Regions from separate parts of the Streptomyces sp. NPDC002701 genome, predicted to be linked through region 2. Evidence: riboswitches for the same ligand, from Rfam matches in the RefSeq annotation. Region 2 holds a riboswitch; the other holds the start of a gene.
The links. Region 2 has a riboswitch for cobalamin ahead of ACFYXC_RS22385 (cobalamin biosynthesis protein). Riboswitches for the same ligand answer to the same signal wherever they lie in the genome.
Positions count from the first base shown of each region.

Region 1 (3,201 bases), on a different contig from region 2:
TGACTCCAGGCACGCCACGGTCATGCCGCTCGCTCCTTCCCGCCGGCCGGGTCGGCGGTGCGCCGCCACGCCATCCTGGACCAGGGCATGGACATCTCCTCGGGGGTGGAGACCTCGACCGGCTTCAGCGCGGCGGGGTCCAGGGCTTCGGTGTGGCGGGCGAAGACGCGTTCGACGTAGCGGTGTCCGGTGTCGGCTCCGATCACCAGGTGCAGCCGGTCGGGGTGGCGGCGGGCCTCGTACGTCGCGGTCAGGTATCCGGCGCCGGTGGAGAGTCCGGCGAAGACGGCGTGGTCGCGCAACAGGGCGATCGTGCCGGACATGGCGTGGGTGAAGTCCAGCCAGTGCACGGCGTCGTAGAGGTGGTGGCGGACGTTGTCGAAGACGATCGACGACCCGATGCCGGCGATGATCGCCTCCGGGTCGTGGTGGTCCTGGCTGCCGAAGGTGACGCTGCCGAACGGCTGGACGCCGACGAGGCGCACCGAGGGGTCCGTGGCGCGCAGGCGCTCCACGAGGCCGCCGGTAGAGGCTCCCGAGCCCACCCCTCCGACGACGGTCAGCGCGGTGGCGGGGAACGCGGCCGTGATCCGGTCGGCCACCTCGTGGTAGCCGAGGTAGTGGACGTCGTCGTGGTACTGGCGCATCCAGTGCCAGTCGGGATGGTCGGTCAGGAGCTCCCGCACCCGCCGCACCCGCAACTCCTGGTCCAGCTTGAGATTCCTGGAGGGGCGGACCTGTTCCACGGTGGCGTCGAGGATCTCCAGTTGGGCGCGGGTGGCGGTGTCCACGGTGGTGGAGGCGACGATGTGGCAGCGCATGCCGTAGCGGTGACAGGCCAGCGCCAGGGCGTAGGCGTAGATGCCGCTGGAGCTGTCGATCAGGGTCTGTCCCGGGCGGATCGTGCCCCGTTCCAGCAGGTGGCGGACGGCGGCGAGCGCGGAGTAGATCTTCATCGACTCGAACCGGACGAGGACGAGGCCGTCTGTGAGCCGGACGAGATCGGGGACCTTCAGGGCGTCGGCGATGTGGGGGTGGGTCACCCATAGCCTCCTCGGGCGAAGGAACACTGGTGGCCGAGCGAGTGGAAGAAGGCGGACAGGTCGGATTTCAGGTCTGTGTGCAGGCGTCCGGGGAAGAGGTAGCCGATCAGGCATCCGGTGTGGGCGACGAAGATGCCGTCGGCGCCGAACCGCTCCCGATGGGCCAGCATGCTGTCGAACGTCGCCTTGGGCAGCACGCTCTGCGACAGGGTCGCGCTGGCGGTGGCGGCCCGGGCGACGGCGGCCGGATCGCCGGAGGCGAAACCCTTCAGCAGGTCGGTCAGGCACCGCTCGTACTCCTCGCCGTGCCGCCGGTAGTGCGCCAGCAGCAGGCCGGTGACGGCGGAGGTGTCCACCGTCCCGGGCTCGGTGAGGTACGCCGTGTGGAAGCCGATGTCCGTGCCCAGGCGCCGCACCACTTGGTGCCGGCCACTGAGGTACAGCGCGAACTCGTCGAGGAAGACGCTGTCGGCCCGCTCGACCGCGGCCAGGATGCCGAGGACCACCTCCGTGTCGTACGGCAGGGCGAAGAGCCGGAACAGGCAGCGCAGGGTGGCCACGATGTCGGCGGTCGAGCTGGCCATTCCCACGCCCACCCGCAGGTCGGAGTGGGTACTCCAACGGCCTGGCGGCAGCGTGAGTCCGAAGTGTTCCAGGAAGAGCCGGGCCGCGTTCGCGGACTTCGCACCGACGGGTGGTGAGCCCGGCGGCCGGGTGTCCTGAGTGAAATGCGTCCAGGAGTGGCGGTCCACGGGGAACGACACGATGGCGATGTCCGGCTCCGTGTCCGCCCGCAGCGGGCCCTGGTACAGCTCGCGCAGTGTGCCGTGGCAGACGCCGGACACGGTACGGCCCGTCACGAAACCCTCCTCCGTACCGCCGACCCGGTCCTCGAGGTCACCGTGCACCACCCGCACATCGCGTACGGGGGCAGTGGCAGGTCTTCGGACTCGTGGGCTCGCTCACCGGGGACACCGGTCACCGGTGGGCACCTACCGACCGTCGCTTCCCCGGCCCCCACACGATCGGGCCCAGTGCTGTTGACGGCTTTCGTTCCCACTCACCGCTGCGGGACAGTCCCGGATTCCCACCGGGTTCCCTCTTGCGTCGCGCCACCGGACCCGGAGGGACAGGAGGCTCGAACCGACTGCGGGCATCAGCGTAGGGTGGCTCCCGCCGATGCGGCAGGGGCGAGACGGCAGTTGTCCGAATGCGATCGGTCGGGTGGTAACGGGGGCTCGAGACGATTCGGCCGGTCGGACGATGACTCTGGCCGGATGTGCTCTCCGTAATCCCGGTCACACCCCGCACACTGGTGCGTCGACGTCACCTGCACCTCTCCTCGGAAGACCGCGCCCGGAAGGCCCAGGATGCTGCCAGAGACGACGCCGGAGGACGGCGGCACGACGGTCCCGCCGCCCGCCCGTGACAAGCGCCCGCCCGAGCGCGTCGTCCTGCGTGCCGACCTGCGTTCCGCGCTCCCCGACGCCACTGCCGCCGTCCTGGTCACGGCGGCCGTCTTCGCGTTCCTGTACGCCCGCGTGGAGTCGGGTGACTCGGCGACGGTCGCTGTCATGCCGTTCATGGATGACGCCGGCACGTACTGGATGTATCTGCTCAGCCAGGCGTTCGGCTGGTCGGGCCTGCTGTGGGCCTGGGGCACGGTCATGCTCGGTCTGCTGCTGTCGGGGCCGCGTCCCGCCCGGTTGCCGGTGTCCCGGCAGGTGCTGGAACGCTGGCACCGCACCACGAGCCTGACCACGATGGCCCTGATGTTCGCGCACGCGCTGATGTTCGCGGCGGAACTCGTGCGCTACGAGGCGGAGTTGGCGTGGCTCGAACGGCTGTGGGCGGGATTCGCCGACACGTTCGTGCCCGGCTGGTACGACTCGGGCACCGGCCGGATCGCCATTCCGCTGGGTCAGGGTGCTCTGTATCTGGCCGTCCCCCTGGGCCTGCTGTTCTACGTCCGCCACCGTATCGGCGCCAGCACCTGGCGCCGACTGCACCGCTTCGTCATCGTCGTGTACGTGCTGAGCGTGTGGCACACCCTGCTGTACGGCACCAACGTCTGGTACGGCGAGTGGCCGCGCACCGTCCTGTGGCTGCTGCAGCTCCCGGTCGCGGCGCTGCTGCTGGCCCGGCTGTTGCGGCCTGC
Region 1 is NZ_JBIAQL010000022.1:52,271-55,471, forward strand. It holds gene ACFYXC_RS34980 (ATP-grasp domain-containing protein) at 1-24, opposite strand, end outside; gene ACFYXC_RS34985 (cysteine synthase family protein) at 21-1,043, opposite strand; gene ACFYXC_RS34990 (hypothetical protein) at 1,040-1,903, opposite strand; cobalamin riboswitch at 1,961-2,178, opposite strand; gene ACFYXC_RS34995 (ferric reductase-like transmembrane domain-containing protein) at 2,414-3,201, shown strand, end outside.
Region 1: another riboswitch for cobalamin. It lies ahead of ACFYXC_RS34990 (hypothetical protein); the one in region 2 lies ahead of ACFYXC_RS22385 (cobalamin biosynthesis protein).

Region 2 (3,201 bases):
GGGGAGGAGTCCGAGCCCGTCCACGGCGCCGGCCCTCGACTCCACCTCGTCGTCGATGTGTTCGCCGAGGAGCTGGAAGCCGCCGCAGATGCCCAGCACGGGGCGCCCCTCGGCGGCCCGGCGCACCAGGGCGTCGGCGAGGCCGCGCCGCCGCAGCCACTCCAGGGCGCGGACCGTGCCGCGGGTGCCGGGCACGACGACCAGGTCGGCGTCGACGAGTTCCTCGGCGCGGTCCACGAACCGCACGACGACGCCCGGTTCGGCGGCGAGCGCGTCCAGGTCGGTGAAGTTGGACATCAGGGGGATCGCGCAGACGGCGACCCGCAGGATGTCCTCGCCGACGGGGGCGGACACCTCGGACTCGCGCACCGAGCCCCGCAGGGACACGCGGAGTCCGTCCTCCTCGTCGATGCCGAGCCCGTGCCGGTACGGCAGGACGCCGTAGGTGTGGCGCCCGGTGAGCCCGTGCAGCATGTCGATGCCGGGTTCGAGGAGGGAGACGTCCCCGCGGAACTTGTTGACGAGGAACCCGGCGACGAGTTCCTGGTCCTCGCGCGACAGCAGGGCCACCGTGCCGAAGAACGAGGCGAAGACCCCGCCGCGGTCGATGTCGCCGACGACGAGCACGGGCAGCCGCGCGTTGCGTGCGATCCCCATGTTCACGATGTCCGTCCGCCGCAGGTTGATCTCGGCCGGACTCCCGGCCCCCTCACAGATCACCGCGTCATACGTGCCCCGCAACTCGGCCAGACAGTCCAGCACGGTCCCGAGCAACGCCTCCTGACGTCCGCCGTGATAGCCGCGCGCACTCATCTCACCCACCGGCCTGCCCATCAGGACGACCTGGCTGCTGCGGTCGCTGCCCGGCTTCAGCAGGACGGGGTTCATCAGCGCGGTCGGCTCCACGCGGGCGGCCTGCGCCTGCATGGCCTGCGCGCGCCCGATCTCGGCGCCCTCCCGCGTCACGAACGAGTTCAGCGACATGTTCTGTGCCTTGAAGGGCGCGACCTTCACCCCCCGCCGCACCAGCCACCGGCAGATCCCGGCGGTCACGACGCTCTTGCCCGCGTCGGACGTGGTGCCCGCGACGAGCAGCCCCCCGCCCGGCCCGCCTTCCCGGCCCCCGCTCATGACGTACGCCCCTTCCCGGCGGCTGCCCCGGCGAGCAGCCGCCCGGCGACACTCACACCCAGCGCGAGCAGGCCCACGCGGCGCGAGAGCCGGACGGCCCGCTCGATGTCCCCGACCCGCACGGGCCGCCCGCCGCCGTTGAGGACGGGCCGGTGCTCGACCCGTCCCGCGTAGGAGAGGGTGCCGCCGAGCCGCACTCCGAGCGCGCCCGCGAACGAGGCTTCGACGGGGCCGGCGTTGGGGCTCGGGTGCTGGCCGGCGTCGGTACGCCAGGCGCGGATCGCGCCCCGCGGATCATCTCCGGCGACGGCCGCGAGGACAGCGGTCAGCCGGGCTCCGGGCCACCCGGCGACGTCGTCGAGCCGCGCGGAGGCCCACCCGTACCGCCGGTATCGCGGCGACCGGTGCCCCACCATGGCGTCCAGCGTGTTGACGGCCCGGAACCCGGCCAGACCGGGCACGCCCGCGACCGCGCCCCACACCAGGGCGCCCACGACGGCGTCGGAGGTGTTCTCGGCGACGGACTCGACGACGGCCCGGGCGATCCCGTCGGCGTCCAGCGCCTGCGGGTCGCGCCCGCACAGGTGCGGCAGCCGCTCGCGGGCGGCCTCGATGTCCCCGGCGGCCAGCGCGTCGCCGGCGGCCCGGGCCTCCCGCCCGAGCGAGGTCCCGCCGACGACCGCCCAGGTGGCGGCGGCGGTCAGCGCGACGGACGCGGCGCCGCAGGTGCGTACGGCACGGTCGGCGGCCACGGCGAGGGCGACGGCGCCGCCCGCGCACACGGTGGTGTGCAGGGCGCCCCACCCGCGGTGGTCCCGCCACAGGACCCGCTCCACGGCCCCCGCGGCACGGCCGAACGCGGCGACCGGATGCCCCCGGCGGGGATCGCCGAACAGCAGGTCACCGAGGAGGCCGGCGGCGGCGCCGTACGCGAAGACGCGATCGGCACGCATCGGTTCAGCCCGCCGCTACGTGAGGCGGAACTCCCGTACCCGGCACCCTCGTACGGGGCACACCGGTCCACAACAGACGGCCGCGCATGGCGATATGTCCTCACTCAGGGTGTCCACGCCCTGGTTCGACGAGACCGACGACGAGAGTTCCTGACTCCCGGGGAAGGGATTCCCCGGTCACAGTGGCGGGACCGCGCCGGATTCACACCGGCTTCCTCTCCTGCCGTCGTACATGGCCCCGGCAGTCCACCACGCCCCGAGAACACCCGTCAACTTGCTGTTGACCTGCGAAGGGAGAGTGTGCTGAGGCCCACATGGAACACGGGACGGCCCCGCCGACCGAGTGGTCGGCGGGGCCGTCCCGTACTGAACGGACGTACTGCGGGGGCCGGACGGACGCGCTGCGGGCGTCAGGCCACGATCAGGTAGATGCCGTAGGCCACGGCTGCCGCGCAGGCCGCGAAGCAGGCGTACGCGCCGGTGACCGCGAGGGCCGCCGAGCCGCCCTGGGCGGTGGCCGTCTCGCGCTTGGAGAGGCCGACGATGCCGAGGGTGAAGAGGCCCACGAGGGCGACGGTGGCGATGAGGCTGACTCCGAACACGGAGCCGAGGGCTGCCCAGTCGATCTTCATGTGGTTCGTTCCTTACACCGTGGCCGGACGGGCCGGCTCGGCGTCCGGGCCCGGGATGGTCGTCATCAGGTCGTCGGGCGCGGTCGCCGTGGCCGCGGTGGTGACCGGGCCCGCGGGGGGCGGGGTGACGGCGGCGATCGCGGCCGTCACGACGCCGGCGGGCACGGGCTCGTCGTTGACGTTGTCGACGGTGACGGGCTGACGGCGGGACAGCGTCCAGATGACCCCGGAGCCGGCGATCAGCAACGCGCCGGTCAGGACGATGCCCCAGGTGCCCTGCTGGGTGAGGAACTCGGCGCCCGCGCCCACCAGTCCGGCGGCGGGCAGCGTGAGGCCCCAGGCGACGAACATGCGCGTCGCGGTCGACCAGCGGACCACACCGCCCTTGCGGCCGAGCCCCGAACCCATCACGGCGCCGGAGCAGGACTGGGTGGTGGAGAGGGAGAAGCCGAGGTGCGAGGAGGCCAGGATGACCGTCGCGGCGC
Region 2 is NZ_JBIAQL010000008.1:58,409-61,609, reverse strand. It holds gene ACFYXC_RS22390 (cobyric acid synthase) at 1-1,131, opposite strand, end outside; gene ACFYXC_RS22385 (cobalamin biosynthesis protein) at 1,128-2,084, opposite strand; cobalamin riboswitch at 2,209-2,342, opposite strand; gene ACFYXC_RS22380 (hypothetical protein) at 2,495-2,716, opposite strand; gene ACFYXC_RS22375 (anion permease) at 2,729-3,201, opposite strand, start outside.